One region of the Pseudoalteromonas tunicata genome, then DNA from elsewhere that is predicted to be linked to it. Evidence: predicted binding sites of a transcription regulator. Region 1 holds the regulator's gene; the other holds the start of a gene.
What was found. Region 1 encodes LexA, which represses DNA repair genes until DNA is damaged. Its sites were predicted from a motif close to TACTGTATNNNNATACAGTA; they were not measured.
Positions count from the first base shown of each region.

Region 2: a site for LexA is predicted at 9,280-9,299, ahead of ruvC (crossover junction endodeoxyribonuclease RuvC). Genes of this name have one in related genera too.

Region 1 is NZ_CP011032.1:3,555,110-3,571,234, reverse strand. Features, by position in the region: gene rpoZ (DNA-directed RNA polymerase subunit omega) at 1-11, opposite strand, end outside; gene gmk (guanylate kinase) at 118-741, opposite strand; gene PTUN_RS16160 (YicC/YloC family endoribonuclease) at 949-1,809, opposite strand; gene rph (ribonuclease PH) at 2,001-2,714, shown strand; gene pyrE (orotate phosphoribosyltransferase) at 2,729-3,373, shown strand; gene PTUN_RS16145 (diacylglycerol kinase) at 3,422-3,802, shown strand; rRNA gene PTUN_RS16140 (16S ribosomal RNA) at 4,500-6,041, shown strand; rRNA gene PTUN_RS16135 (23S ribosomal RNA) at 6,313-9,201, shown strand; rRNA gene rrf (5S ribosomal RNA) at 9,332-9,446, shown strand; gene lexA (transcriptional repressor LexA) at 9,642-10,259, shown strand; gene coxB (cytochrome c oxidase subunit II) at 10,512-11,639, shown strand; gene ctaD (cytochrome c oxidase subunit I) at 11,642-13,219, shown strand; gene PTUN_RS16110 (cytochrome c oxidase assembly protein) at 13,219-13,791, shown strand; gene PTUN_RS16105 (cytochrome c oxidase subunit 3) at 13,775-14,656, shown strand; gene PTUN_RS16100 (DUF2909 domain-containing protein) at 14,556-14,861, opposite strand; gene PTUN_RS16095 (SURF1 family protein) at 14,881-15,621, shown strand; gene PTUN_RS16090 (hypothetical protein) at 15,611-16,111, shown strand.
Region 2 is NZ_CP011032.1:2,531,472-2,547,596, reverse strand. Features, by position in the region: gene PTUN_RS11635 (class II glutamine amidotransferase) at 1-646, shown strand, start outside; gene PTUN_RS11630 (DUF3108 domain-containing protein) at 672-1,424, opposite strand; gene purN (phosphoribosylglycinamide formyltransferase) at 1,384-2,028, opposite strand; gene purM (phosphoribosylformylglycinamidine cyclo-ligase) at 2,029-3,078, opposite strand; gene cmoB (tRNA 5-methoxyuridine(34)/uridine 5-oxyacetic acid(34) synthase CmoB) at 3,235-4,203, opposite strand; gene cmoA (carboxy-S-adenosyl-L-methionine synthase CmoA) at 4,214-4,939, opposite strand; gene PTUN_RS11605 (DUF3334 family protein) at 5,082-5,765, shown strand; gene PTUN_RS11600 (M48 metallopeptidase family protein) at 5,807-6,316, opposite strand; gene PTUN_RS11595 (DUF72 domain-containing protein) at 6,376-7,224, opposite strand; gene aspS (aspartate--tRNA ligase) at 7,424-9,196, shown strand; gene ruvC (crossover junction endodeoxyribonuclease RuvC) at 9,346-9,867, shown strand; gene ruvA (Holliday junction branch migration protein RuvA) at 9,872-10,489, shown strand; gene ruvB (Holliday junction branch migration DNA helicase RuvB) at 10,508-11,515, shown strand; gene tolQ (protein TolQ) at 12,537-13,229, shown strand; gene tolR (protein TolR) at 13,229-13,654, shown strand; gene tolA (cell envelope integrity protein TolA) at 13,672-14,595, shown strand; gene tolB (Tol-Pal system beta propeller repeat protein TolB) at 14,604-15,959, shown strand; gene pal (peptidoglycan-associated lipoprotein Pal) at 16,003-16,125, shown strand, end outside.

The sequences.
Region 1 (16,125 bases):
ACGCGAGCCATTATGCACTCCCAAATTATAATTAAGCAAAAGCGTAGTTTACTTTAAGCACAACCATTAGCCAAGCGCTAATCTGATATTTACAGTTAAGCGCATTACTGGAATTGATTAATCTTGCAGTAAATTCGCGAGTAAAGTGTGATGAACCAATGCTTGATTGGTTTGTTTTAAGCGTTGGCTTAATACAATAGTCTCTAATTGGCTGAGCGCTGTATCAAAATCATCATTGATAATCATGTAATCATATTCATCATAATGAGACATTTCAGCTTGTGCTTTGGCCATACGCGCTGCAATCACTTCAGCAGAATCTTGGCCGCGATTGTTTAAACGGCTTTCTAACTCAGATTTTGATGGTGGCACAATAAAAATAGTTTGCACGTCAGGGGTTAAGTCACGTACTTGGCGCGCACCTTGCCAATCGATATCTAAAAACACATCAATACCCGCAGCTAATTGCTGTTCAATAGCTTGCTTTGAAGTGCCGTAATAGTTTTCAAATACTTGTGCCCATTCAAAAAAGTCATTTTTATCAATTAAGCGCTTAAATTCATCCACCGATACAAAATGATAATGCACCGCGTTTTCTTCACCGGGACGAGGCTGGCGCGTAGTGTGAGATACGGATACTTTCATATCAGCGTGGCGCTTTAAAAGTGCGGTGATGAGGCTTGATTTACCCGCACCAGAAGGTGCTGATAAGATAAATAAATTTCCGCGTTGTGATGACATGGCTTTACTCTGTAACAAAATTAATGGCGAACTTGATTGCTGAGTATGTACTCAAGCTCGTTAATGGTCGAACATTTTAGTTATTCTTAAAGCAAATGGCTATCGCAAATTAAAAACCAAGCTCAGATAGGAATGGTTTAATACATAGTGTTAGGCTTTTAAACTAAAACCGCCCAAAGGCGGTTTTAGTTCAGATCTTAAAAAATGTTATTCAATGTTTTGGATCTGCTCACGCATCTGTTCAATCAACACTTTTAGCTCTACCGCAGCATTGGTGATGTCGCTATTGATTGATTTAGAGGCTAGGGTGTTTGCTTCGCGGTTAAACTCTTGCATCATAAAATCTAAACGGCGCCCACAAGCTCCGCCTTTTTTAAGCATTTTACGCGTTTCTTTTACGTGTGATTTTAAGCGGTCTAGTTCTTCGGCAACATCTTGTTTTTGCGCTAAATAAATTAGTTCTTGCTCTAGGCGACTTTCGTCGATATCGGTTTTGAGTTCTTCAAGTTTTTGGCTTAAACGTTCACGCTGCCAAATTTTCACTTGTGGCATGTATTGCTCAACAATATCAACTTGTTCCGTGATTGCATTTAAGCGGCTTTCGATCATTTCGTGTAAATTTGCACCTTCGGCAGCGCGAGCTTCAAGAAAGTCGATAATAGTCCGGTCAAGTGCTGCAAGTAATTCGGCTTGTACTGAATCCATATCGACTTCTTGTGCTTCCATAACACCTGGCCAGCGAAGAATGTCTACAGGGTTGATTTCACCCTGACTTAAATTTTGCACCCATTTGGCACTGTTCACTAATTGGCTTGCAAGGGATTCGTTGATAGTAATTTCGCCAACATGCGCTGGATTGGCGGCAAATTTTAAGAATACTTCGACTTTGCCGCGTTGAAGGTTGTTGCGCAAACGATCGCGAATAACAGGTTCCATGCCACGAAATTGCTCAGGGGCGCGGATAAAGGTTTCTAAATAGCGTTGGTTAACAGAGCGAATTTCCCAAGTGCCTGTGCCCCAATCACCTTTTTGTTCCTGGCGAGCGTATGCTGTCATACTGTGGATCATGAAATGATTCCCTTTTAATTGCAGGTTATTCTTAAATTTAAGTTCTATTCATTATAACGAAAGATATAACGAGCTCTAGTACTTATTTTATTTGCTATGCAGAGGTTCATATAAAGTTTTTAAATTGGTAATAGCGTGTTAGCGGTCAAACATTCTATAATGTGGCAAATTTATCGATTAGAGAAAAGATGATGCGTCCAAGTGAAAGAACACTAAACCAGATTCGACCAGTTACCTTTACTAGAAATTATACTCTTCATGCTGAAGGGTCTGTTTTAGTTGAATTTGGCAATACCAAAGTTTTATGTACCGCAACCGTGGAAGCTGGTGTGCCTCGTTTTATGAAAGGCCAAGGCAAAGGTTGGATTACTGCTGAATATGGTATGTTACCTCGTTCGACGCATACTCGTTGTGATCGTGAAGCAGCTCGCGGCAAGCAAAGTGGCCGTACTATGGAAATCCAGCGCTTAATCGCTCGCTCTTTACGTGCTGCGGTTGATTTAAAAGCCTTAGGTGAAAACACAATTACTATTGATTGTGATGTTATTCAGGCTGACGGTGGTACGCGTACCGCTTCAATTAGTGGTGCATGTGTTGCTTTGGTTGATGCATTAACTCATATGCGCGCTAAAGGTATGATTAATACCAACCCACTTAAATATATGATTGCAGCGATTTCAGTTGGTATCTATAAAGGTGAACCAATCACAGATTTAGAATATGTTGAAGATTCAGCCGCTGAAACGGATATGAACGTGATCATGACTGAAACCGGTAAACTCATTGAAGTGCAAGGTACAGCTGAGGCAGAACCATTCTCTTTTGAAGAGTTAGATCAATTACTTACTTTAGCTAAGCATTCGATCCGCGAAATTATCGATATTCAAAAGCAAACATTAGCGTAATTAAAAGGTTTAAAATGAAAGATTATCAAATCGAGTTTATAGAATTTGCTCTTGAAAAGCAGGTTTTAAAGTTTGGTGAGTTCACTTTAAAATCGGGTCGTACAAGTCCGTATTTTTTTAATGCTGGTTTATTTAATACAGGCCGTGATCTTGCTCGTTTGGGTCGTTTTTATGCCGCAGCATTAGAAGATGCGGGCATTGCTTACGATGTATTATTTGGTCCTGCTTATAAAGGTATCCCAATTGCAACGACAACCGCAGTGGCATTAGCTGATCATCATAATAAAGATGTACCTTATTGTTTTAATCGTAAAGAAGCTAAAACACATGGCGAAGGTGGGTCGTTAGTTGGTTCTGCGTTGGTTGGTAAAATCATGTTAGTTGACGATGTGATTACCGCAGGTACCGCCATTCGTGAATCAATGGAGATTATTCAAGCCAGTGGTGCAGAGTTATCGGGTGTATTAATAGCACTTGATCGCCAAGAGAAAGGAAAAGCTGAACTTTCAGCAATCCAAGAAGTCGAACGAGACTTCAATACTCAGGTAATATCGATAGTTAAACTAGCCGACCTAATTTCATACCTTGAACAGCAAGGTACTATGGATGCGCATTTGGCAGCAGTCAAAGCGTATCGAGAGCAGTACGGCGTAGCCTAACTTTGAAACCCTGCAATAGCAGGGTTTTTAATTTAAAGAGAAAAATAAATGAGTGAAGTTAATAAACCCAATGGTGGTGGCTTTCAGCGAGTATTTAAAGCAACCTATTGCTCTTACCTTGGTTTTAAAGCAGCAATAAAAGAAGAGGCAGCATTTCGTCAAGAATTAGGATTGGCGTTAGTGATGTTTCCAGCTTCTTTTTGGTTAGCGGACAATATACTGCATTGGGCTGGCTTAGTGAGTACTTTGATTTTAGTGCTTATTGTTGAAATGCTTAATTCAGCTATTGAAGCATTGACTGACCGTGTAGGTACCGAGCGCCATGTATTGTCAGGTCGAGCGAAAGATATGGGCTCAGCAGCGGTTACTTTATCTTTATTAGTGGTTGTTGTGGTGTGGGGGGCGAGCCTGTATTTAAAACTTGTATAAAAGCACTGCTTTTATACAAGTCCTCCTTTATAAAACTTTAATAAACGATACATCTTCTTTTCAATAAGACTCAAACACCCCATTAATCATTATATTTACCTCAGCTAAGTAGAAAACAGCATTACTTCGCCTGCATATTTTTAGTAAGGTCTTATCTAAAAGGTTCAAAGAGTTAAGTTATCCACAGGTTTTTGTGAATAAGGTGAGGGTAAGGTGGTGTTAAGTCTGTATGACTAACTAAGTGAAATAAATCGTAAATTTATGCAAAATAACGCTTGCCAAAAAAGTTCGCCGCCCTATAATGCGACCCCACTGACACGGCAGCACACCACGCTTAGCGGGGTATGAGGGTTGAGTCAGAGAGTTAAATAAAACTTAGTTTGCTTCGAAAGAATTTAAAATTAAGTGTTGACTTGAAAAGTGAAACGTTTACTATAGCGCTCCACTTCGCAGCAAGCTCTTAGGGTTGGCGCTGCAACGTTCTTTAACAATTTAAGCAATCATCTGTGTGGGCACTCGTACAGGTTGAGTTCTAACAGCTTAGTTCGAAACTTCGGTTTTGAATGAAGCAAAAAATTTAGAGTCTCAATAATGAATGAGTGGCTATACAGTCAATTTGATTTCACTTTCTCTTTTTATTAAGGGTTGTGGAAACAAAAATCAGAATTCATTGAGCAGTCGAAAGACTAAAAACTTTTAATTGAAGAGTTTGATCATGGCTCAGATTGAACGCTGGCGGCAGGCCTAACACATGCAAGTCGAGCGGTAGCACAGAGAAACTTGTTTCTTGGGTGACGAGCGGCGGACGGGTGAGTAATGCTTGGGAACATGCCTTTAGGTGGGGGACAACAGTTGGAAACGACTGCTAATACCGCATGATGTCTACGGACCAAAGTGGGGGACCTTCGGGCCTCACGCCTAAAGATTGGCCCAAGTGGGATTAGCTAGTTGGTGAGGTAATGGCTCACCAAGGCAACGATCTCTAGCTGGTTTGAGAGGATGATCAGCCACACTGGAACTGAGACACGGTCCAGACTCCTACGGGAGGCAGCAGTGGGGAATATTGCACAATGGGCGAAAGCCTGATGCAGCCATGCCGCGTGTGTGAAGAAGGCCTTCGGGTTGTAAAGCACTTTCAGTCAGGAGGAAAGGTTACGTTTTAATAGAACGTAGCTGTGACGTTACTGACAGAAGAAGCACCGGCTAACTCCGTGCCAGCAGCCGCGGTAATACGGAGGGTGCGAGCGTTAATCGGAATTACTGGGCGTAAAGCGTACGCAGGCGGTTGATTAAGCGAGATGTGAAAGCCCCGGGCTCAACCTGGGAACTGCATTTCGAACTGGTCAACTAGAGTGTGATAGAGGGTGGTAGAATTTCAGGTGTAGCGGTGAAATGCGTAGAGATCTGAAGGAATACCGATGGCGAAGGCAGCCACCTGGGTCAACACTGACGCTCATGTACGAAAGCGTGGGGAGCAAACAGGATTAGATACCCTGGTAGTCCACGCCGTAAACGATGTCTACTAGAAGCTGGGGTCCTCGGACAACTTTTTCAAAGCTAACGCATTAAGTAGACCGCCTGGGGAGTACGGCCGCAAGGTTAAAACTCAAATGAATTGACGGGGGCCCGCACAAGCGGTGGAGCATGTGGTTTAATTCGATGCAACGCGAAGAACCTTACCTACACTTGACATCCAGAGAAATCGCTAGAGATAGCTTTGTGCCTTCGGGAACTCTGAGACAGGTGCTGCATGGCTGTCGTCAGCTCGTGTTGTGAGATGTTGGGTTAAGTCCCGCAACGAGCGCAACCCCTATCCTTAGTTGCCAGCGAGTAATGTCGGGAACTCTAAGGAGACTGCCGGTGATAAACCGGAGGAAGGTGGGGACGACGTCAAGTCATCATGGCCCTTACGTGTAGGGCTACACACGTGCTACAATGGCGAGTACAGAGGGCAGCAAGCTAGCGATAGTGAGCGAATCCCTTAAAGCTCGTCGTAGTCCGGATTGGAGTCTGCAACTCGACTCCATGAAGTCGGAATCGCTAGTAATCGCAAATCAGAATGTTGCGGTGAATACGTTCCCGGGCCTTGTACACACCGCCCGTCACACCATGGGAGTGGGTTGCACCAGAAGTAGCTAGCTTAACCTTCGGGAGGGCGGTTACCACGGTGTGATTCATGACTGGGGTGAAGTCGTAACAAGGTAGCCCTAGGGGAACCTGGGGCTTGATCACCTCCTTATCACGATTTAGAACTGATTTGTTCGCAGTGTCCACACAGATGATTGTTAGTTAAACGGCTTAGGCTGTTTAATTAATATTGCTCTTTAAAAATTTGGAAAGCTGATAGAAAAAATTCTTTGAATCGAAAGATTTGAAAGAGTTTTCAAAAGTAAAATTATGCCATTTGCATCGAAAGATGTGATTGGTGTCTACTTTAGTATTCAATATTTAACTTCTGGCGAAGTTTAAATCAGTCCTTTATGTATAACTCAAACTATTTTGGGTTGTATGGTTAAGTGACTAAGCGTACACGGTGGATGCCTTGGCAGTTGGAGGCGATGAAGGACGTATTAACTTGCGATAAGCCTAGTCAAGCTAGTAAAAGGCGCTTGAGACTAGGATTTCCGAATGGGGAAACCCAGTGAGTTTACTCACTATCATATAGTGAATACATAGCTATATGAGGCGAACGCGGAGAACTGAAACATCTAAGTACCCGTAGGAAAAGAAATCAACCGAGATTCCGGAAGTAGCGGCGAGCGAAACCGGAGCAGCCCTTAAGTTTATTTGTGATTAGTGGAATGTTCTGGAAAGGACAGCGGCACAGGGTGATAGCCCCGTACACGAAAATCTATAGTAAGTGAAATCGAGTAGGTCGGGACACGTGTTATCTTGACTGAATATGGGGGGACCATCCTCCAAGGCTAAATACTCCCAACTGACCGATAGTGAACCAGTACCGTGAGGGAAAGGCGAAAAGAACCCCTGTGAGGGGAGTGAAATAGAACCTGAAACCGTGTACGTACAAGCAGTAGGAGCACCTTCGTGGTGTGACTGCGTACCTTTTGTATAATGGGTCAGCGACTTATATTTTGTAGCGAGGTTAACCAATTAGGGGAGCCGTAGGGAAACCGAGTCTTAACTGGGCGTATAGTTGCAAGGTATAGACCCGAAACCCGGTGATCTAGCCATGGGCAGGTTGAAGGTTGAGTAACATCAACTGGAGGACCGAACCCACTAACGTTGAAAAGTTAGGGGATGACTTGTGGCTAGGAGTGAAAGGCTAATCAAACCGGGAGATAGCTGGTTCTCCCCGAAATCTATTTAGGTAGAGCCTCGGACGAATACTTACGGGGGTAGAGCACTGTTAAGGCTAGGGGGTCATCCCGACTTACCAACCCTTTGCAAACTCCGAATACCGTAAAGTACTATCCGGGAGACACACGGCGGGTGCTAACGTCCGTCGTGAAGAGGGAAACAACCCAGAGCGCCATCTAAGGTCCCAAAGTGTATGTTAAGTGGGAAACGATGTGGAAAGGCCCAGACAGCCAGGAGGTTGGCTTAGAAGCAGCCATCCTTTAAAGAAAGCGTAATAGCTCACTGGTCGAGTCGGTCTGCGCGGAAGATGTAACGGGGCTAAACATACCACCGAAGATGCGCCTGCGTACTTTGTATGCGGGGTAGGGGAGCGTTCTGTAAGCCGTTGAAGGTGATTCGAGAGGGTTGCTGGAGGTATCAGAAGTGCGAATGCTGACATAAGTAACGATAATGGGAGTGAAAAACTCCCACGCCGGAAGACCAAGGGTTCCTATCCCATGTTAATCAGGGTAGGGTGAGTCGACCCCTAAGGCGAGGCGGAAACGCGTAGTCGATGGGAAACGGGTTAATATTCCCGTACTCGGCATGAATGCGATGGGGAGACGGAGCAGGCTAGGCAGGCATGGCGTTGGTTGTCCATGTGAAAGTAAGTAGGTTGGAGACTTAGGTAAATCCGGGTTTCCTTAAGACTGAGATACGAGACGAGCTACTACGGTAGTGAAGTTGTTGATGCCATACTTCCAGGAAAATCCTCTAAGCTTCAGTTCATGAAGAATCGTACCCCAAACCGACACAGGTGGTCAGGTAGAGAATACTAAGGCGCTTGAGAGAACTCGGGTGAAGGAACTAGGCAAAATAGTACCGTAACTTCGGGAGAAGGTACGCTGCTGATGGTGAAGGGACTTGCTCCCGGAGCTATTGGCAGTCACAGTAACCAGGTGGCTGGAACTGTTTATTAAAAACACAGCACTGTGCAAAATCGCAAGATGACGTATACGGTGTGACGCCTGCCCGGTGCCGGAAGGTTAATTGATGGGGTTAGCGGCAACGCGAAGCTCTTGATCGAAGCCCCGGTAAACGGCGGCCGTAACTATAACGGTCCTAAGGTAGCGAAATTCCTTGTCGGGTAAGTTCCGACCTGCACGAATGGCGTAATCATGGCCACGCTGTCTCCACCCGAGACTCAGTGAAATTGAAATCGCAGTGAAGATGCTGTGTACCCGCGGCTAGACGGAAAGACCCCGTGAACCTTTACTATAGCTTGGCACTGAACATTGAACCTACATGTGTAGGATAGGTGGGAGACTTTGAAGCAGGAACGCTAGTTCTTGTGGAGTCGTCCTTGAAATACCACCCTTGTAGTTTTGATGTTCTAACGTAGGTCCCTAATCGGGATTGCGGACAGTGCCTGGTGGGTAGTTTGACTGGGGCGGTCTCCTCCTAAAGAGTAACGGAGGAGCACGAAGGTTTGCTAAGTACGGTCGGACATCGTACGGTTAGTGTAATGGTAGAAGCAAGCTTAACTGCGAGACGGACAAGTCGAGCAGGTACGAAAGTAGGTCATAGTGATCCGGTGGTTCTGAATGGAAGGGCCATCGCTCAACGGATAAAAGGTACTCCGGGGATAACAGGCTGATACCGCCCAAGAGTTCATATCGACGGCGGTGTTTGGCACCTCGATGTCGGCTCATCACATCCTGGGGCTGAAGTCGGTCCCAAGGGTATGGCTGTTCGCCATTTAAAGTGGTACGCGAGCTGGGTTTAGAACGTCGTGAGACAGTTCGGTCCCTATCTGCCGTGGGCGTTTGAGAATTGAGAGGGGTTGCTCCTAGTACGAGAGGACCGGAGTGAACGAACCGCTGGTGTTCGGGTTGTCATGCCAATGGCACTGCCCGGTAGCTACGTTCGGAATCGATAAGCGCTGAAAGCATCTAAGCGCGAAGCGAGCCTCGAGATGAGTTCTCACTAGAGCTATAAGCTCTCTGAAGGGCCGTTGGAGACTACAACGTTGATAGGTTGGGTGTGGAAGCGCTGTGAGGCGTTAAGCTAACCAATACTAATTACCCGTGAGGCTTAACCATACAACGCCAAAGTGGTTTGTATGAAGCACTGAAGAACAAGCAAGAAGTTAAATAGCACTGAAGTAGACGAATTTGAAATCAGCCTTCCGAATTTTAGTTAATTGCCAAGGCGATTAACGAACCAGATTTGCTTGGTGACAATAGCGTTTTGGACCCACCTGATCCCATTCCGAACTCAGTAGTGAAACGAAACAGCGCCGATGGTAGTGTGGGGTTACCCATGTGAGAGTAGGACATCGCCAGGCTCCCAATTCAAAGAAAGCCTCTGAGAAATCAGAGGCTTTTTTGCGTTTGGAATAAAAATATTTTACAGCTAATTCATTCCTTCTCGATTTTATCCATGATCAATATTAAAAATATTAAGTTTGTTATTTATATGTTTGCCATTTATTTTTAGCTGTATATAATCACAGTATACTATTCTGGTGGAGTTCTTGATTATGAGGCCATTAACAAGCAGACAAGCTCAAATTCTTGAGTTGATTAAAGTGTTTATCAAAGATACTGGTATGCCTCCAACTCGGGCTGAAATAGCAAATACTCTTGGCTTTAAAAGTGCAAATGCTGCTGAGGAACACTTAAAAGCTTTAGCTAAGAAAGGCTTTATTGAGATGGTTCCTGGTGCTAGTCGTGGTTTAAAGCTGGTTGAAGAGGATGAACCAGAACAATTAGGTTTACCACTGATTGGCCGAGTTGCTGCAGGCGAACCGATCTTAGCGCAAGAACATATTGAAAGTCACTATCATGTAGATCCATTACTATTTAAACCAGCGGCAGATTTTTTGTTACGTGTTCAAGGGATGAGCATGAAGGACATTGGCATTATGGACGGGGATCTCCTTGCTGTTCATCGCGCTACAGTAGCACGTAATGGCCAAGTTGTGGTTGCCCGTGTTGGTGAGGATGTTACGGTCAAACGTTTTGAGCAAAAAGGGCGAAAAGTTTACCTTCATGCTGAAAATGACGAATTCCAACCTATAATTGTTGATTTATCTAAAGAATCTCTTGATATTGAAGGTCTTGCTGTTGGTGTGATTAGAAATTCAGATTTTATGTAAACAACTTATTTGATTGTTCGTATCAAGATTTATTATCAAAGAAGTTGTTATAATTTAATATTTTAATCATATCAACTTCTACTATTAACATTTTATTATCTCTCGTTCTTGCCTATTCCTTATTCCTTGTCTAGTTTTTTATTACTGTTGTTCAAAAAACAGCCCTATAACATTAATAAATAATAATAATGATGAAATTACAGGATGTATCGTAATTTTCGTTGTGTTTACAACTTGCCAAAGGAGTACCACATGGGAAAGGCCTCTAAGTCCTTTTTCCTTATGTTACTGTTGCCTTTTAATGTATTTGCTCAATCGAAATACAATATGACAACGGGTGTAACTGACATAAGCGAAAACGTTTACAACCTTCATATGACAATTTTCATAATATGCTGCGTGATAGGAGTGATTGTTTTTGCTGCTATGTTCTGGGCTTTAATCCACCATAGAAAATCAAAAGGAGCTGTAGCAGCCCAATTTCATGAGAGTACAAAAGTTGAGATCCTCTGGACAGCTATTCCTTTTGTTATATTGATTGGTATGGCTATTCCTGCAACTAAAACATTAATTGCTATGGAAGATACCAGTAAGGCTGATCTGACGATCAAGATTACTGGTTCACAATGGAAATGGCATTATGAGTATCTTTCTCATGATGTTGGTTTTTATTCAATACTTGCCACTTCACAAGACCAAATTCATGATCGAGCAGAGAAGCAAAACACTTACCTACTCGAAGTTGATAAACCCTTAGTAATTCCGACTGACCGCAAAGTCCGCTTTTTAATGACTTCTGATGATGTTATTCATTCTTGGTGGGTACCTGCCTTTGCTGTTAAGAAAGATGCAAACCCAGGTTTTATAAATGAAGCGTGGACCCGTGTTAATGAGGTTGGTATTTATCGAGGTCAATGCGCTGAACTTTGTGGAAAAGATCATGGTTTTATGCCAATTGTTGTTGAAGCAAAAGCACCAGAAGATTTTGATAATTGGTTGCTTAATGCAAAAAATGAGAAAGCGACTGCAGCGGCTGACGAGCAAAAATTATTAGGCCAAACACTTAATAAAGATGAGCTTATGTCACTCGGTGAACAGGTCTATATGGCAAATTGTGCTGCTTGCCACCAACCAACAGGTATGGGATTAGGCGGTGTTTTTCCTGCATTAAAAGGTAGTATTATTGCTACAGGTCCAATTAATGATCATATAGATATAGTGATTCACGGTAAGCCAGGTACGGCAATGCAATCTTATTTAAAACAGCTTTCACTTAAGCAACTTGCCGCGGTTATCACCTACGAGCGCAATGCTTGGGATAATAATACGGGTGATGTAATTCAACCAAATGATGTGCAAAGCAGAATTGAGGAAAAATAATAATGACTACAATCGCGCATAATCATGAACATACCTCCCATGCAGCCTCTGGAATAAAGCGCTGGCTGTTTACTACTAACCATAAAGATATTGGTACGCTCTATTTATTATTTTCTTTATTGATGTTTTTAATTGGTGGTGCAATGGCTATGGTGATCAGGGCTGAGCTATTTCAACCCGGATTACAGCTAGTCGAGCCAAACTTTTTTAATCAAATGACTACAGTTCATGGCCTTATTATGGTTTTTGGTGCAGTTATGCCTGCATTTACTGGTTTAGCTAATTGGATGATCCCAATGATGATAGGGGCTCCTGATATGGCATTGCCAAGAATGAACAACTGGAGCTTTTGGATTCTACCTTTTGCTTTTACTATTTTATTAATGTCGTTGTTTATGGAGGGAGGTGGTCCTAATTTCGGTTGGACATTTTATGCTCCGCTTTCAACTACTTATAGTAACGATAATACTGCCTTTTTTGTTTTCGCTATTCATATTATGGGCATTAGCTCAATTATGGGGGCTATAAATGTCATTGTAACTATTGTTAATTTACGCGCTCCAGGTATGACTTGGATGAAATTACCTTTGTTTGTATGGACGTGGTTGATTACTGCCTTTTTACTAATCGCTGTCATGCCAGTATTGGCTGGTGCCGTTACAATGGTTCTGACTGATAAATATTTTGGTACTAGCTTTTTTAATGCTATGGGTGGCGGTGATCCTGTGATGTTCCAGCATATTTTCTGGTTTTTTGGTCACCCAGAAGTTTATATCATGATACTACCTGCTTTTGGCATTATCTCTTCTATTGTACCTACCTTCTCTCGTAAACCATTATTCGGTTATGCATCAATGGTTTATGCAACTGGTTCTATCGCCTTTTTATCCTTTATCGTTTGGGCACACCATATGTTTACCACCGGAATGCCACTGGCGGGTGAATTATTTTTTATGTATAGCACTATGCTGATTTCTGTTCCGACCGGCGTAAAAGTTTTTAATTGGGTCGCCACTATGTGGCGTGGTTCAATTAGTTTTGAAGTACCTATGTTGTTTAGTGTGGCGTTTATTGTGTTGTTCACCATAGGGGGATTTTCAGGGTTGATGCTCGCTATTACACCTGCAGATTTTCAGTATCACGATACATATTTTGTTGTTGCTCACTTTCATTATGTTTTAGTGACTGGCGCGGTTTTTTCAATCATGGCAGCTGCTTATTATTGGTTACCGAAATGGACTGGCAATATGTATCATGAGGGATTGGCGAAAACACATTTTTGGCTGTCACTCATTAGTGTCAATGTGCTGTTTTTCCCTATGCATTTTGTAGGTCTCGCTGGTATGCCAAGAAGGATCCCTGATTACGCTCTTCAATTTGCTGATTTTAATGCAATTATTAGTATTGGTGGCTTTGCTTTTGGTTTATCTCAGCTGCTATTTGTTTGGGTTGTTTTTAAATGTATTAGAGGTGGTGAAAAAGCCACTCCTCAAGTTTGGGAGGGTGCTCAAGGTTTAGAATGGGAAATTCCATCACCAGCACCTTACCACACATTTGAAACACCACCGGTTATAAAATAATGGCCACTACTCATTCTAAGTTACTAAAAAAACTACTATTAGTTTCACTTGGTATGTTTGGGTTTGCTTTTGCGTTAGTTCCTTTGTATGACGTTTTTTGTGAGGTGACAGGTTTAAATGGTAAACCTTCATTAGATCAAGCGAGTGTCAGTACTGAGGTCGATAAAAGTAGAGTCGTTGATGTTGGGTTTATAACTCATATTCAAGGGCTTGCTCCATTTGAAGTTTCTGCGAACACCCAAAGGGTAAGTGTTCAACCAGGTGCGATGCATAAAGTGATTTTTAGTGCGAAAAATATCAGTGATACAAACCGAGTAATGCAGGCTATACCATCGGTTTCTCCTGGTTTGGCCGCTAAATATTTACATAAAATAGAATGTTTTTGTTTTAATCAGCAACCTTTATCGGCAGGTGAAGAAGCTGAACTTGCACTTATCTTTTATGTAGACACAGCACTTCCTTACAAGTTTGAAGAATTAACATTATCTTACACCGTTTTTGATATTAGCGAACAAGTTCAGCAAGCAGTATCAACCCCTCCAAAGGAGACTGTTAATGAAACAAGAATATGAACATTATTACGTACCAGCGCAAAGTCCTTGGCCGATTGTTGGAGCTATTGGATTATTTTTTATTGCTGTAGGCGCTGCAAGTACTGTTATTAACTCTACCAAAGCAGAACCTTCGGGCTTCACGCATTACTTATTGTATGTCGGTATTTTCACCATTATTTTTATGCTATTTGGTTGGTTTAAAAATGTAATTGCTGAATCTGATGCTGGTTTATATTCTAAACAGATGGATCAATCTTTTCGCCAAGGAATGAGTTGGTTTATCTTTTCCGAAGTGATGTTTTTCTGTGCTTTTTTTGGAGCATTATTTTACGCTCGGATGCTATCAGTACCTTGGCTTGGTGGAGCTAGCAATAATGCGATGACCAATGAAGTGTTATGGCCTTCCTTTGAAGCTGTCTGGCCGCTGCTGACAACGCCATCAGGAGAAACAACTCAAGCCATGGGTTGGTTTGGTTTACCGTTAGTAAATACGATAGTGCTTTTAACCTCTTCAGTTACTGTGCATTTTGCACAACAAGCATTAGAGACAAATAAAAGAACTCAACTGAAAATATTCCTCGCCATTACGGTTCTGCTTGGCATCGCTTTTGTAGGTTTGCAAGTAGAGGAATATATTCACGCCTATACTGAATTGGGCTTAACCCTTGATGCCGGTATTTATGGTAATACATTTTTTCTATTAACGGGCTTTCACGGTATGCATGTATCGATTGGGAGCTTATTACTTTTGATTATGTTAGTTCGTATATTTAAAGGCCACTTTACTCCAAAGAATCATTTTGCTTTTCAGGCAGCTGCTTGGTATTGGCACTTTGTTGATGTGGTTTGGTTGTGTCTGTTTGTATTTGTTTATGTGCTGTAAATGGCGTTTGGTGTGGCGTTATCCAGCCTAAACTTAAGGCGATAACAACAAAAACAAGAACAGCAACAGAGATGAATACTCGTCGGCCTAGAAACGTTGACATGCTCGGTGCTTCTGGGTCGCCTTTCATCATAATAACCAGTGCTTTAAATAGATTGAAAATAATAAACATTAATAATAAAACAATAATAGCTTTAATGACCATGAGCTTTCCTAAGGTGTTTATGGATATCAAATTAAAAAAGCAAACAGTTTACTTTTCACCATTTGCGTTATTGGTTGCTGTTGTAATAGTTGGCACTTGTTTAGCGTTAGCGTATTGGCAATTACAACGCGGTACTACAAAACAATATAAGCTCAATTATCTCAATGAGAAAGCTTTGCAAGGTGTCATGAGTCTAAAAAGTGTTCTCGAGTTACCAAGTAAAGTGGATAAAAATGGTGTGCTTGTTAGCTTTGCTGGTCAGGTTGATAAGCAGCGTTATTGGCTACTCGATAACCGTACCTTAAATGGTCAGGTTGGGTATGATTTATTAGTTTTAGTGAAAGTAACTGACATAGATAAGTACCTATTAGTTAATCTAGGTTGGACCCCAGCATCACATCTTCGCTCTGAGTTACCTGCCATTGTTTTACCTGAGCAGATACTGCTATCTAATGCTGTCATCAAAGCTGGTGACTTGGCTGGTTTCTATTTATCGAGTAAAGCTGAGAAAACGGATCATTGGCCAAAGCGAATTCAGTTTATTGATTTACAACAATTAGAATTATCTGTATCAGCAGAGTTGTTACCCTTTATGGTTTATGCCCAAGATGCAATAGCTGGCGCAACACCACATTATCAGCCGGTTGTTATGTCACCACAAAAGCATTATGCCTACGCTGTGCAGTGGTGCTTAATTGGTTTTGCGGCCCTTGTTATATTTTTTTATGCAGCAAAAAAAGAGGTTGCTAATGAAAAGTAAGAAAATACCGATTCTCTTTATAGCATGTTTTATATCACCATTTTTAATTGCTGCCATTGTATTGCGGCTGGGCTGGTTGCCTGATCATACAGTAAATAAAGGCCAATTAGTAAACAAGGAAACCCACATTCAGAACTGGCAAAATCCGAATGGCTATCTATGGACAATGGTGGTTGTGAGTCAAAGTGGCTGTGATGATTTTTGCAAAAACCAATTAGAATCGGTTAAAAATGTCCAATTAGCGCTTGGAAAAAAAAGTGAACATGTTGGGGTTATGCTACTGAGTCGTAATATTAAGACTGATCTTGCCATTCCCATTCAAGTAGTCAATCAAGATGATTTAATTTCTGATGAGATATATTTAGTTGATCATATGGGGTTGGTTGTATTGAGTTACCCATTCTCTGCTCAGGAGAATTTAAATAAACCGGTTTTTAAAGGAATGCTAAGCGATATTAAAAAGCTGCTTAACTATGCAAGAAGCAGCTAAATATAAGGGTGTTA
Region 2 (16,125 bases), 1.0 Mb from region 1:
TTATGAAGGTAAGGGCTGTCGTACTTTTAAAGATCCACTTCCCAGCTGTGAGTCTGAAATTGCAAAATTAGTCCGTGCTTACCCAATAAAAAGTTGTTCAGTGATCAGCCATATTCGACAAGGTAATCGAGGCCGTACGTGCCTTGAAAATACTCACCCATTTACCCGTGAATTATGGGGGCGTGAAATTACTTATGCCCATAATGGGCAATTATCGGATTATCAGGATTTAAAACCTGAATTTTATCGTCCTGTTGGCAATACTGACTCTGAGCTGGCTTTTTGTTGGTTGCTGGATAAAGTCAGAGAAAAATACCCATCTAAGCCGAGCAACATGTTGGCTGTGTTTCGCTACATTGCGAAATTAGCTCATCACCTTCGTGAAAAAGGGGTGTTTAATATGCTGTTAACGGATGGTGTTTATGTTCTTGCTTATTGTACAAATAATCTGCATTGGATCACCCGAAAAGCGCCATTTGGTAAAGCTACTTTGATTGATGCAGATTTAATCGTGGATTTTCAAAAAGAAACCACTCCACATGATGTTGTTACTATTATTGCAACCCGTCCACTGACCAAAGATGAGCATTGGCATAAAATGGAGTCGGGAGAATCGGTGATTTTTAAATTAGGTGAAATACAATAAAAGCGCCAATGGCGCTTTTATATTGCTAGTTTTTTACTGTAGAAGTGACAGATTTTAACTGTACGTCAAATTGCTCGACATTTTTTTCACCTTTCCACATTCTCACCAGTAAATAGTCCATCTCTGGCGCTAACCAGGCAATAGCTTGGCGTTTATCATTGTCATAAACACGTTCTATCTTTACCGCTTCGACGTTGCCAAATGGTAGAGTGATGGTTTCTTTACCGACAAGTTTAAAGGTGTAGTGCCTAACAGAGCCTTTTTTATCAACCATTTGGTAGTCAAAAACCTCTTGTCCAGCTAAAAGGTCAAGGCGCATTTGCTCTTGGTAAGAAATGCCATCTTGCCAAGTGTCGTCCCACTCTAGCTTTAAAGGGAATTTTTCTTGATTGCTTATTACTTTTTTAGCATTACGATCGAAATAAAGCTGATAATCATGATCACGACCAGTGCCTTCACGCAGCATGCGATAACTAATTGGAGTAATTTTATTATCTATGTATGAAAATACAGAAGATTCAGTACGCTTATCAGAAAAAACCATCCAACTGATATCGCTACTGTATTTTATTTCATAATGGCCATCAGCGCGATGTTCAAGTGTCCGTACCGCAGTACCGTAGCGTTCACCTTTGCGCATTACATCATATTCAGCAGAGTAATCGGTGAGTTGACTTGCATAGCTTGGAGAAATAATCAAAGTGCCGAGGATAATTGAAAGGGCACTTTGATTGTTTTTAATTGTAGTGTGCGCCTTCAGGAGGAAGTTTTTGATCATCGAGAACAGCATAGTGTGCTTCCATTGTTAGTCGTTGTTCACTGAACCATTTGACCACCAAAGGATAAATAATATGCTCTTGCTCATGAACCCGTAACGCGAGTGTCTGTGCAGTATCGTTAGAAAGAACAGGTACTTTGGCTTGTACAATGACAGGGCCGCCGTCCAATTCTTCTGTAACAAAATGTACACTAACACCGTGTACTTCGTCTTTAGCATCTATAGCTCTTTGATGGGTGTTCAGTCCCTGATACTTAGGCAACAAAGAAGGATGAATGTTCAACATTTTTCCTAAATATTTTTGCACTAAGCTAGGGGTTAGAATACGCATAAAACCAGCTAATACAACCAAATCTGGTGCAAAACTGTCAATTTTATCCATCAAAGCGGCATCATAAGCATCACGAGAGTCAAATTCCTTGTGATCTAATACAAGAGTATCGATGGATGCTTTTTTTGCTCTTTCAAGGCCCAAAACATTGGGCCTATTGCTAATTACGGCACAAATTTGGCCGTTAACGTCACCTGCCTGAACCGCGTCAATAATGGCTTGTAAATTCGAACCGCTGCCCGAAATTAATACCACAATGCGCGTTGGTTTCATTTAGTTAACGCCTGTAATGACAACTTGTTCTTCATCAGCGTTAGCCGTTTGGATTTCACCAATGTGCCATGCATTTTCGCCAGCAGCCGTTAAAATGGCTAAGCTTTGCTCAACATCTGCCGCCGGAACAACAATGATCATACCAACACCACAGTTGAATGTGCGATACATTTCATGAGTGTCGATGTTGCCGTTTTCTTGTAACCAGTTGAAAACAGCAGGCCATTGCCAGCTATCGCCTTTAATCACTGCTTTTGCAGATTCAGGAAGAACGCGTGGGATATTTTCCCAAAAGCCACCGCCTGTAATGTGCGACAGAGCGTGCGCATCAACAGTTTTTAATAGCTCTAAAACAGATTTAACATAAATACGAGTAGGTGTTAATAAATGCTCACCTAATGTTTTACCTTCAAGCTCTGCGTTAGTGTCTGCACCTGATACTTCAAGCACTTTACGTACTAAAGAGTAACCATTTGAATGTGGACCACTTGATGCAAGGGCAATAATTTGGTCACCTGCAGCTACTTTTGTGCCATCGATGATTTTTGATTTTTCAACTACGCCCACACAAAAGCCGGCGATGTCGTAATCGTCACCTTCATACATACCAGGCATTTCAGCAGTTTCACCACCGATTAATGAACAGTTTGAAAGTTCACAACCTTTACCAATACCGGTAACTACATCAGCTGCAGTATCAACATCAAGTTTGCCAGTTGCATAATAATCTAGGAAAAATAGTGGTTCAGCACCTTGCACAATGAGGTCGTTGACACACATTGCTACTAAATCAATACCAACGGTATCGTGCTTTTTAAGGTCAATTGCAAGACGAAGTTTAGTGCCTACACCATCGGTGCCTGCAACTAATACGGGTTCTTTATAACCGGTTGGGAGTTGGCAAAGAGCACCAAAACCACCTAGGCCGCCCATTACTTCGGGACGTCTGGTTTTTTTTACAGCGCCTTTAATGCGCTCAACCAGTGCGTTGCCTGCATCGATATCGACACCGGCGTCTTTGTAACTTAGAGACTGTTTTTGTTCGCTCACAGAATTTCCTTAACAGTTGCATGTGGGTTGCATAGAAAACTCGCGCATTTTACATGAATTTAGACGGGGCGGCTAGATTAAAACCAAGGCAGCGATGGGATTTTCGGTAAATAAAGCGTGAGACTGGCCGTACTTTGGTACGACCAGATTGTTTGGTTAGGCGTTTGCGATAAAAATAGCCCTAAGTGGAGCAGGGTATCCTTCAATCGTTTTGGTCGGATCAAGTGGATCTAAAAAGTCACTAAGTGATTCTGTAGGCATCCAATTTGTTTTTCGCTGCTCATCTAACGAAGTGATGTCTTTATTGACGACCTTAATATTTTTAAATCCAACACGTTCAAGCCACAAAGTGAGTGCATCACAACTTGGAATAAACCACACGTTGCGCATTTTAGCGTAGCGATCGGTTGGCACTAAAACCGTGTTTACATCCCCTTCGATAACTAAGGTTTCAAGCACTAATTCACCACCAGGTTTAAGCTGTGCTTTTAGCTGGGTGAGAAAATCAATCGGGGAGCGACGATGATACAATACACCCATAGAAAAAACGGTATCAAATGCTTTTAATTCTGGCAGTTGCTCAACACCAAGTGGTAGTAAATGCACATTGGGATCCGGATGATAATGTTTGATTGCTTGAAACTGACATAAAAATAATTCAGTTGGATCGATTCCAACCACAAATTTAGCGCCAGCTCCTCGCATCCGCCACAGGTGATAACCAGAACCGCAGCCGATATCTAATACAGTGCGGCCATCAAGTGGCGTAATATGCTCAACTAGGCGATCCCATTTCCAATCACTGCGCCATTCGGTATCAATATGAATACCATGCAGATAAAAAGGGCCTTTACGCCAAGGCATTAGCCCTTTAAGTAAATGGGTCAGTTGTTTTTTTTGACCCTCAGAGAGCTCATCAGCTAAACCAATTTCAACTTTATTAAGCACATTTACATGTTTAGTATCGGCTTGAGGTAAGTTTTTTAATACTTTTTGCCAGTTGGCCGACTCACCATGAGTTGCTTCTTTTTGCCAAAGTGCGAGTTGGCGCGGTAATGTTTCAAGCCAAGGCGAAAATTCTGTTTCGGCAATTTGGCCATAAAATTGTGTAAACCAGTTATTCATGTTGTCACTTCTATTTGATGGCGATCATTGAACAAAAATTAAAGCATTGATACCACACATTAGTTTGAGAAAAACCAATGTCGCTTAACCGGTGTAAATGCATACTTAAAGGCTCTGGGCGCATCACATTTTCAATCGCGGTGCGTTTTTGGCTTATTTCAAGCTCTGAATAACCATTTGCGCGTTTGAAATCATGGTGTAAATCAATCAATAAAGAGTCGGTTTGTTCGTTCTCACCGCGAAACTTTTCACTTAATAGTAATACTCCACCCGGTTTTAAACCTTGATAGATTTTACTTAATAAAGCATGACGTTGTTCAAGCGGGATAAACTGTAAAGTAAAATTGAGCGCAACAACCGATGCGTTTTCAATGCTATATTCAGTAATATCAGCCAATCGAACTTCAACAGGCACTTGAGAGCGAAAACCATCTAAATGTAAACGACAGCGCTCAACCATCGCTGTTGAATTATCGACTGCGATAATAGTGCAATTTTCTTTTTCAATGGTACGACGCATACTTAATGTCACCGCACCTAATGAGCAGCCTAAATCATAAAGATTTGAGTTATTTTGCGCAAACTGACCCGCTAATTTACCCATCGTACTAACAATGGTGGCGTAACCTGGCACCGAGCGCTGGATCATATCAGGAAAAACTTCAACCACTTTGGCATCAAACGTGAAGTCTGAAACTGCTTGTGAGGTTGCATAAATAGTGTCTTTAATGGTCACAATTGCTTACCTATGCATATTCTATTGGCGTATTTTACGCATATTTACTACTTTAGTCAGTGATAAATTGCGAAGTGAGTTTGTTCGGCAAAATAAAATAACGCTTCTATACTGAGGTAAGGTCTTAACTAGAGTGACAAAAATGGATAAAAATAAAGTAATTAGCACCGAAGCTATCTTATCAACCCTTTGCCGTTCGGTAACAGAAGTATTAACTTCGGCCAGTGGTAATCGCATTAGTTATTCAGCCATGGTACAAAAAATTACTCGTACCTGCATGCGCCCAGATATTGGATGCTTTGTTTTATTTGATGGTGGTTTTACCGGGCTTGTAGTAACTAATTTTACTGCGCAAGCAGCAATGGAAATTTATGGTGATTACATGCGTAACATGGGCATGCCAGAGTCTGAGATAGCCCATAGTCATTTATCTGATGATGTATCGAATGTAATGGGTGAGTTGATGAATCAAATAGTGGGGGATTTTACTGGTAAAGTAAGGTCGCAACTTCATACCTCAATTACCCAAAATCAGCCAAAAATGATGGCGATTAACAAGCAAGTACAAATTTCGGTTGATACCACAATGGACAGGCCACAAGCGCGCCGAGTCACATTTACAACCCGTAACCAAAACATTTTTTATTTAGAATTAGCCATGGATAAAACTGAATTTATTAAACTCCATGATTTTGATATTGTTGAAGATGAAGATCCAGATACCATTATTGCTGATACAAAAAAACAAATAGATGACGACAAAACAGCCAAAGAAATGGCAAAAAGCAATGATGACGATGACTTTATGGCTGAGTTAGGTTTATAAAATAAACTAGCTCAAAATATTAGGCGCTGATGGCGCCTTTTTTATTGGCTATACAAATCACCTTCATGTTCACATAAGTAAATGAATAACCGTAAATCAAGTTCAAGTTGATGATAAGTTGGTTCCATGTGCTCACATAGATTATAAAATGCTCTGTTATGATCTTTTTCTTTAAAATGGGCTAACTCATGCACCACAAGTACTTTAAGTAATGCTTCAGGTGCGGTTTTAAGCTGGGCTGCGATGGCAATTTCATGCGCACTTTTTAATTTTCCACCATGATTTTTGCTAGTAAAGGTATGAGTACCAAGGGCGTTTTGCACCAAATCTTTTTGTTTTTTATAAATGACTTTGTTTATCGCGGGTGTTTTTTTTAAATATTGTTGTTTCAGCTGGTTCGCAAAATTAAATAGCGCCTTATCTGAACTAATTTGATGGGGTGTTGGGTATTTTTTTAATAAATATTCTTTCAATCGACCCTGTTTTATCAAGTTACTGACTTGCTGTTGAATGTTTTCTGGGTAACCTGAAAAATAGTGTTTTTCGCTCATTGTGCAGCTCGAATTTTAAAAAACGCGATCATATCAAATTCGAGCTTGAAGTCAGAGCGTTAAAACAAAGTGTTTTGTTTGCTTTCTTTTTCAGCCAAAAATGGTTGTAAAACAGGGTGATCTAATCCTAAATCTTGCATAAATTGGCGGGCTAAAAGTGGCGAGTCATGATTATCTGCAGTGTGAAAGAATACATAAGGTGTTTTTCCCTCACTTAGCCATTGCCTAATTTTTCCAAGCCAAGGGTTATAAAAAGCGCGATTGTTTGGTAAATCAGAACAACCAACAAAACGGATGATCGGAGAGTTGCCCGTACTTATGACATGCAAAGGCACTTTTGGTTTTTTATTTTGCGCATCGATAATGGCCTCGGTTGTGGGTGCTTCGCTAAATAAAGGTCGCGTATCCATCATCACTCTATCTACATTATGTTTAATTAAGAGTTGGTTAAGCGCAATTTCATGTTTGTCTTTATTAAAAAAACCAAGATTTCTTACTTCAACCGAGCAAGGGAGCTGTGCAGGAAACAGCGTTAAAAAATCGGCTAATCGAGACAAGTGCTGTGGGCTAAAAGCTTTGGGTAATTGCAGCATGACCGAGCCGATATATGGAAACAAAGGGCTAAATAGCTGGCACCATTGTTTAAAATCATCCGTCACGTTTAATAACGCGGCTTGGTGGGAGATACGCTTTGGAATTTTAAAGGTAAATTTAAAATCGGATGGAATACTTTGCTGCCATCTTACAATTGTTTCAGGGCTAGGATCGGCATAAAAGCTGGTATTGCCTTCAACTGAGTTAAAAATTTGAGCGTATTGGCCAAGCATTTGGGTATTTGTGCAGTCGCGAGTTAAAAAGCGACCTTTCCAATGTGCTGAGCCCCATTGTGGGCATCCTAAATAAAGCATGATGATAAAAATAGTTATTGTATTTGCTTTGAAGGATACCAAAGAGTTCACTTGCTTGCGAAGGCAAAAAATAATTGAGCTTAAACGGTATAGTTAGATGACTTTGACTGGGATTTTTATATAATTGGCGCTAATTTTTTTAAACGAATCGAGTTAATTAGCCAATTTAGCGGCTAATACTGAGACTGACAGGATAAGTATGCGCTCTATATATTGCGGACAACTAAATAAAACCCATCTAGAACAAACCGTTGAGCTTTGTGGTTGGATTAATAAACGTCGTGACCTTGGTGGTTTGATTTTTATTGATTTACGTGACCGTGAAGGTGTGGTGCAAGTGGTATTTGATCCAGAAGTTGCCGGATTAATGGATACAGCAAATCAGCTTCGTAATGAGTTCTGCGTAAAAGTGACCGGTATTGTGCGCGCACGTCCGCAAAGTCAAGTTAACAGTGGCATGGCGACAGGTGAAGTTGAAATTTTAGGTAAAGGCTTACAAATCATTAACCGCTCAGAGCCGTTACCGTTAGATTTTAATCAAGTTAACTCTGAAGAAATGCGTTTAAAATATCGTTATTTAGATTTACGCCGTATAGAAATGAGCGACCGCATTAAATTACGCGCTAAAGCAAGCAGCTTTGTTCGTCGTTTCTTAGATGATAACGGCTTTTTAGATATTGAAACGCCTGTATTAACTAAAGCGACGCCAGAAGGCGCGCGCGATTATTTAGTACCAAGCCGCGTTCATAAAGGTAGCTTTTATGCGTTGCCACAATCACCACAGTTATTTAAACAATTATTAATGATGTCGGGATTTGACCGTTACTATCAAATTGTTAAATGTTTCCGTGATGAAGATTTACGTGCCGACCGCCAACCAGAATTTACTCAAATCGATATTGAAACTTCGTTCATGAGTTCTGATCAAGTGCGCGAAGTAACAGAAAAAATGATCCGTCAAATGTGGAATGAGTTACTAAACGTTGATTTAGGTGATTTCCCTGTAATGCCGTATTACGAAGCGATGTCTCGTTATGGTTCAGATAAACCAGATTTACGTAATCCACTTGAATTAGTTGATGTAGCTGATTTATTAAAAGATGTTGAATTCCAAGTGTTTGCAGGGCCTGCGAATAATCCAAAAGGACGTGTAGCGGCTATTAGTGTTCCTGGTGGTGCTGAACTTTCACGTAAACAAATTGATGATTACACTAAATTTATTGGTATTTATGGTGCAAAAGGTTTGGCGTGGATGAAAATCACCGACCGTACTTTAGGTGCTGAAGGTGTGCAATCTCCAGTGGCTAAATTTTTATCAGCCGACATCATCGAAGCAATTTTGACTCGTACTAACGCGCAAACTGGCGATATTATTTTATTCGGTGCGGATAAGAAAAATATTGTCAACGAAGCAATGGGTGCACTGCGTATAAAACTAGGTTTAGATTTAAACTTAACCGATTTAAAAGCATGGGCACCATTGTGGGTGGTTGATTTCCCAATGTTTGAAGAAGATGATGAGGGCACATTACACGCGGTGCATCATCCATTTACAGCACCAAAAGATATGACACCAGCGCAGCTTGAAGCGGATCCGGCTTCTGCTATTTCTGATGCGTATGACATGGTATTAAATGGTTATGAAGTGGGCGGTGGCTCGGTACGTATTTTTAACAACGATATGCAAGCAACCGCGTTTAGAATTTTAGGTATCAATGAACAAGAACAACAAGATAAGTTTGGTTTCTTACTTGATGCATTAAAATACGGAACGCCTCCACATGCGGGTTTAGCGTTTGGTTTAGATCGCTTAACTATGTTGTTATGTGGCACTGATAATATTCGTGACGTTATTGCTTTCCCTAAAACAACTCAAGCGTCGTGTTTATTAACAAATGCGCCAAGCATTGCAAATCCTGATTCATTAAAAGAGTTAGCGGTAGCAGTGTCATTACCTACAAAAGATGCATAATTTAAATTAGCTTGATAAAAAAGACGGCCTAGGCCGTCTTTTTTGTTGTTCATTATTTACAAAAACGTAATTAACACTAAATGCACTGGTAATTTATACAGTTGTAAGGCATCATTTAACAGGTTTTAATGTTTTAAAAGGTATCTCGTTTGGCAATTATTTTAGGGATTGATCCTGGTTCACGCCTCACAGGCTATGGTGTGATAAGTATGCAAGGTAGTAAATACAGCTATTTAGGCAGTGGTTGCATTCGGTTAGGAGATAAACCATTAGCTGAACGTTTAAAAATGATTTTTTTGGGTGTAAGTCAAATCATTGAACAATATCAGCCGACCGCATTTGCAATCGAACAAGTATTTATGGCCCATAATCCTGATTCAGCATTAAAACTCGGTCAAGCACGTGGGGCTGCCATTGTTGCGGCAACAATGGCCGATTTATTAGTCTGTGAATATTCAGCAAGGCAAGTTAAACAAGCGGTAGTAGGCAATGGTGGCGCCGATAAAAAGCAAGTACAGCATATGGTCAAAACATTGCTCACCCTACCGAGCATGCCACAAGCCGATGCCGCTGATGCACTTGCTATTGCAATGTGTCATGGGCATTCTCAACAAAGTTTAATTAAATTAGCCGGACAAGCGAAAAAAACCGTCCGCGGTCGATTAAGGTAATAACATGATTGGAAGATTAAGTGGAATTTTAATAGAAAAACAACCACCACAAATTTTATTGGATGTGGCAGGTGTCGGTTATGAAGTCCATTTACCGATGACGTGCTTTTATCATTTGCCTAAAGAAGGCGAAAAAACAACACTTTATACCCACTTTGTGGTACGTGAAGATGCACAACTGTTATTTGGTTTTAACCATAAAGCCGAGCGTGCGCTATTTCGTGAGCTACTAAAAGCGAATGGGGTTGGGCCTAAACTTGGATTAGCTATTTTATCGGGTATGTCAGCTGACCAATTTGTCCAGTGCGTGCAGCACGAAGATGCAACGAGTTTAGTTAAATTACCTGGCGTAGGTAAAAAAACCGCAGAGCGGTTAGTGCTTGAAATGAAAGATAGATTAAAAGACTGGGGCAGAGACTTATTTAATCCCTCCAGCAATGAACTTGTGCTTGAAATGCAAAATGGCCCAAATGTTCACGATAGCGCAGAAGATGACGCAATTGCAGCCTTAGTAGCATTAGGGTATAAACAAGCGCAAGCAGAAAAAACGGTTAAAAGTTTACGTGCACCAGGCAAAACCTCTGAGGTTTTGATCCGCGAAGCACTTAAATCAATGCTATAAAGCAAAAAAGAGACAGGCATGATAGAAGCAGATCGACTGATCGCACCAAGTGAAGCAGGCAATGAAGATAGTATAGATCGTGCTATTCGACCAAAAATGCTGGCCGATTATACCGGTCAGCCACATGTAAAAGGGCAGATGGAGATTTTCATTCAAGCTGCTAATAGCAGGCAAGAAGCGCTCGATCATTTACTTATTTTTGGCCCTCCAGGGCTTGGTAAAACCACACTTGCCAACATTGTTGCCAATGAATTAGGCGTTAGTATCAAAACAACATCAGGTCCTGTGCTTGAAAAAGCGGGTGACTTAGCTGCAATGCTCACTAATCTTGAAGCGCATGATGTTCTATTTATTGATGAAATTCATCGGCTCAGTCCACATATTGAAGAAATTTTATATCCAGCAATGGAAGACTACCAACTTGATATCATGATTGGTGAAGGCCCCGCCGCTCGTTCAATTAAGCTCGATTTGCCCCCATTTACCTTAATTGGTGCAACTACACGGGCAGGTTCATTAACATCACCGCTTCGAGATCGATTTGGTATTGTGCAGCGGTTAGAGTTTTATTCTGTTGCAGATTTATCCAGTATTGTAAAACGCTCAGCCCATTACCTAAATTTGCAAATGGATGATGAAGGTGCCAACGAAATAGCTATGCGTTCTCGCGGCACCCCACGTATTGCAAATCGTTTGCTTCGTCGTGTTCGTGATTACGCACAGGTTAAAGCTGATGGTACAGTTAATCAACACATTGCAAGTCTTGCGCTAGATATGGTGGATGTTGATAAGCAAGGGTTTGATTTTATGGATAGAAAGTATCTACTGGCTGTAATTGAAAAGTTTTCAGGTGGCCCAGTTGGTCTTGATAATATTGCAGCGGCTATAGGTGAAGAACGAGAAACCATTGAAGATGTGATTGAGCCGTATTTAATTCAGCAGGGTTTTATTCAGCGTACGCCTCGAGGGCGGATTGTGTCCGACAGAGCTTATCTACATTTTGGCTTAATGATTAAAGAAAGTTAACATTTGAAAACCGCTTCGGCGGTTTTTTATTAAGACGAGTGCATTTTAATAACTTATTTTTGTAGGGGAGCCGTTTTAAATTAGGTGTTAAAGCTGTTTCTTTTTATAGCGCTCTGCATCCTCAATATTCATTTTTATTGCTGCACTTTAACAAAGCTCTGAATAACAAAACTAAATTAACTCAAGTTCTAAATAATAGATTTGCTAACGAATTGAATTAGATTTAAATAACTAAGTGATTCATCTTTAGTTCAAAGTTATCACTTGGAACTTAGCGGATTGAATCGTTAATTCCACATTGTTTGCGTTGCTGCCAGAGGTAGAGTTGGTATTCAGCGATGACATTAAATTAACAGGCAAAAAAAGCCCGCGTCCATTAAGGATGCGGGCAAAACAACAAGTTGAAGGAAGTATCCAGGGAACATTAAATGTCTGACGTTTAATGTAGAGTAAAATGAAAAATCAGAATCACTTTACTAGTAACTGGTGAGGAGCAATGCTGCTCGTTCAGTACAGGGTGAATATTACAGACAAGTTGCAAAGTGTTCAAACTAGAAAAATTTTATTTTCAGATAAAAAAAACTAATATCAAAAAATAATATTAGAGAGAATACTCGTTCATATAATAATCAGCAGCTATATAAATTAATGATTTTGTATGGTTATTTTTGATTTGTATTTTTATTGAACAATAAAAATATGTATCCTGAAATTAATTTAATCTAGTAATTGTTAGATTATTCAAGCTAGGTGCATAAAAAGTCATTTTATTGTCATTTTCTCTGATATTTACCCGTTCCAGTCAGTGCTTGTTCAGAATGGTAATTATCTGAAGGATGATTTTTGAGCATTCATTTTTTATCTGACGCAGAGTCATTGTCAGCGGCTATTTGTGTCGTTACACTAGGGCAAATATAAAGGCATTAGTGATATGAACGCTTTGTTTCTTGAACTTATTTTTAATCATAAAGACTAATTAGCCAATAAAACTTATCAAGCGCAAAATTTGGAGACTATTGTAGTGACCACGGAACTTTCATTTATTGATCTAATTTTAAAAGCCAGCTTTTTAGTACAGTTGGTAATGTTAATGTTGGTTGGCTTATCAGTTATCTCATGGACTATGATTTTTCAGCGTCAAAAAGCACTTCATAATGCTCAAATTCAAGCTAAGAAATTCGAAGATAAATTTTGGTCAGGTACTGACTTAAGTAAAATATACACAGAACTTTCAGCCCGCCAACAGGGCTTAGATGGTTTAGAGTCTTTATTTACGGCAGGATTTAAAGAGTTTGCTCGATTATCAAAAAGTAACTTAACTGCGGCAGGCACCATAATGGATGGTACTCATCGTGCGATGCGTGTTGCGCTTTCTCGTGAAATGGAAAAACTAGAATCGAGTTTGTCTTTTTTAGCTACTGTTGGTTCAATCAGCCCTTATATTGGTTTATTTGGTACCGTGTGGGGGATTATGAACGCATTTATTGCATTAGGTCAGGTAAAACAGGCCACTTTGCAAATGGTTGCACCGGGCATAGCCGAAGCTTTGATTGCAACTGCAATGGGTTTATTTGCTGCTATCCCTGCTGTGATTGCCTATAACCGTTTTGCTCACAAAGTTGAAAAAATAGAATCAAGCTATGGTAATTTTATGGAAGAGTTTTCAAATATTCTTCATCGCCAAGCGGTTGCGCAAAATGAGGCGCAACAGTAATGTATCAGCGTAAAAAACGTCGCCCTGTCGCAGAAATTAATGTTGTGCCCTATATCGATGTTATGTTGGTATTACTGATTATTTTTATGGCTACAGCTCCGCTCATTACTCATGGTGTTAAAGTTGAGCTGCCTAAAATGGAGCAATCTGAACTTGTTGAAAGTAAAGACGCACCGCCGATAGTGATATCAATTAATGCCGAGGGCAAATATTTTGCCAGTATTGGCATTGACCCTGAAGAGCCTATGGATGCTATCGACATTGCAGCACAAGTAAAACTTGCCCTAGACAAAGAGCCACTTACACCAGTTATGTTAAAAGGTGATGGCCGAGTGTCTTATCAAGAAGTGTTGTTATTGATGGACTTTTTAAAACGTGCAGGTGTGCCTTCGGTGGGCTTGATGACTGAATCTTTTGAGAAATAATTGTGGTTTTTAAAGAAATTCTTCCTTCATTACTAAAATCGACCAGCTTACATATTGCGTTGGTGGTGGTGCTCGTGCTGAGCACTAATTTTCAATCATCTGAACCTAAAGTGCTTGAAGTGCAACTTAATAGTCCTCAAGAGCTGGCTAATAACAAGCAAGCTGTAGAGGCTATTTCAGTCGATCAGAAAGCGGTCAATCAGCGCATTGAAGAGTTAAAAAAGCAAGATGCTGAGAAAAAACGCACTGAACAACAGCGTTTACGTGACCTTGAAAAAAGAGCTGAAAATGCAAAAAAACAGCGTGAAGAGGAAGCACGTCGCATAAAAAAATTAGAACAGCAGCGTAAGCAAAAAGAGCTTGAAAAGAAAGAAGCCGATGTTGCAGCTGCTCAAGCACAAAAAAAGCAGCAAGATGAGCAGAAGAAAGCTAAGCAAGCTGAAGATGAAAAGTTAAAATCACAAAAAGCGGCGCAAGATGCATTGGCTGAACGCAAAAAGCAAGAAGAAGCGTTGAAAAAAGCAGAGCAAGAGCGCTTGAAGAAAGAAGCTGAGGCAAAAGCTGAAGCAGAGCGTAAACGAAGACAAGCTCAAGAAGAGCAAATGTTACAAGAACAATTAGCTCAAGAGCAGGCCGCACGTAATCGGGCTAAACGTCAGCAGGTACTTACCGAAGTTGAAAAGTATCAGGCGATGATCCAAGCAAGGATCCAACAAAACCTGCTACAAGATGAAAAAATGAAAGGTAAACAATGCAAAGTGAATATTAAACTTGCATTTAATGGTCTAGTTACCCAAGTTGAATCACTTGGTGGGGATAAACTAGTGTGTGAGGCGGTAATACGAGCTATTAGAATGGCTGAGACCTTGCCTGTTTCAAAAGATAAAGATGTTTTTGAACAACTTAAAAATATCAATTTAACATTTAAACCTGAGTTATAAGAGGTCGTATGTTCAACAGATTTAAATATTTAGCTGGATTATGCTTATTAATTGCAAGTAGTCAGTTGTTTGCTGCACTTGAAATTTTTATTACCGAAGGCGTCAACTCTGCTCGTCCAATTGGTGTGGTGCCATTTAAGTATATCGGTGTGGGTCAAGCCCCTGGAGATATCTCTGATGTCATCGCGGCAGATTTACGTCGCAGTGGAAAATTCAACCCAATTGCTACTATCAATATGCCGCAAAAACCTTCAAAGGACGGTGAGGTTGATTATGGTGCATGGGCACAAGAGGGGATTGAAGCGATTGTTGTTGGTCAAATTGAACAGCAAACGGGTGGTCGTTATTTAGTTAGCTATGAATTAATCGATGTTTTACGAGGCCAATTAACTGGCGGCCAAACTCAAATGTTGAGTAATGGCAAGCTGGTCAATAATCAAGATCATATTTTAGATGCTCGTCAAACCGTGATCACTGATGATAGTTTTCGCCGTTATGGCCATCGAATTAGTGATGTAGTCTATGAAGCGCTAACGGGTGAACGCGGTGCATTTTTAACAAAAGTGGCTTATGTGATTGTACGTGACGATCAAGCAATGCCTTATCAACTCGTGGTAGCTGATTACGATGGTTACAATGAGCAAGTTTTATTGCGTTCTAAAGAACCTTTAATGTCGCCAGATTGGTCACCTGATGGCACAAAATTGGCTTATGTGACGTTTGAAAATCGTCAAAGCCAAATTTACATTCAAGATATTTATACTGGTAAGCGTGAACGTTTAACGTCTCACCCAGGTATTAATGGTGCGCCTAAATTTTCGCCTGACGGCACTAAATTGGCGTTAGTTTTATCAAAAGATAAAGACGGTGCGACTGAAATTTATGTGATGGATCTAAAAACGCGTGCCGAGCGCAGAGTGACTCGTCATCGCAGTATTGATACCGAACCAAGTTGGCATCCAAATGGCCAAGAAATTGTTTTTACATCCGAAAGGGGTGGTAATGCCCAAATTTATAGCGTAAATTTAGCTACTGGCAAAACGCGTCGGTTGACTTTTGACGGCGATATGAATTTAGCGGGTTCAATCACGCCAGATGGCAAAGATTTAATCATGGTTAATCGTACCGCAGGTCGTTACCACCTCGCGAAAAAAGAACTTAAAACAGGCGATTTTCAGGTTTTAACTGCAACTCGACTGGATGAATCACCGAGCATGGCACCAAATGGCTCGATGATTATTTATAGTACGCTACATGATAATAAGCAGGTACTCGCTTTAGTTTCTATGGATGGACGTTTTAAAGCACGTCTTCCAGTAGCAAACGGACAAGTGAAGGCACCCGCTTGGTCACCATTTTTATAATAACTAGATACTGGTTTCATTTTTAACAAAGGAATCTAACTCAATGCAACTTAATAAAATTTTAAAAGGTCTGCTAATCGCAGTGCCAGTAATGACATTAGCAGCATGTAGCTCTTCATCAAATGTTGATGAAGGTGCGTCGCAACAAAATCAAACGAACCAAGCT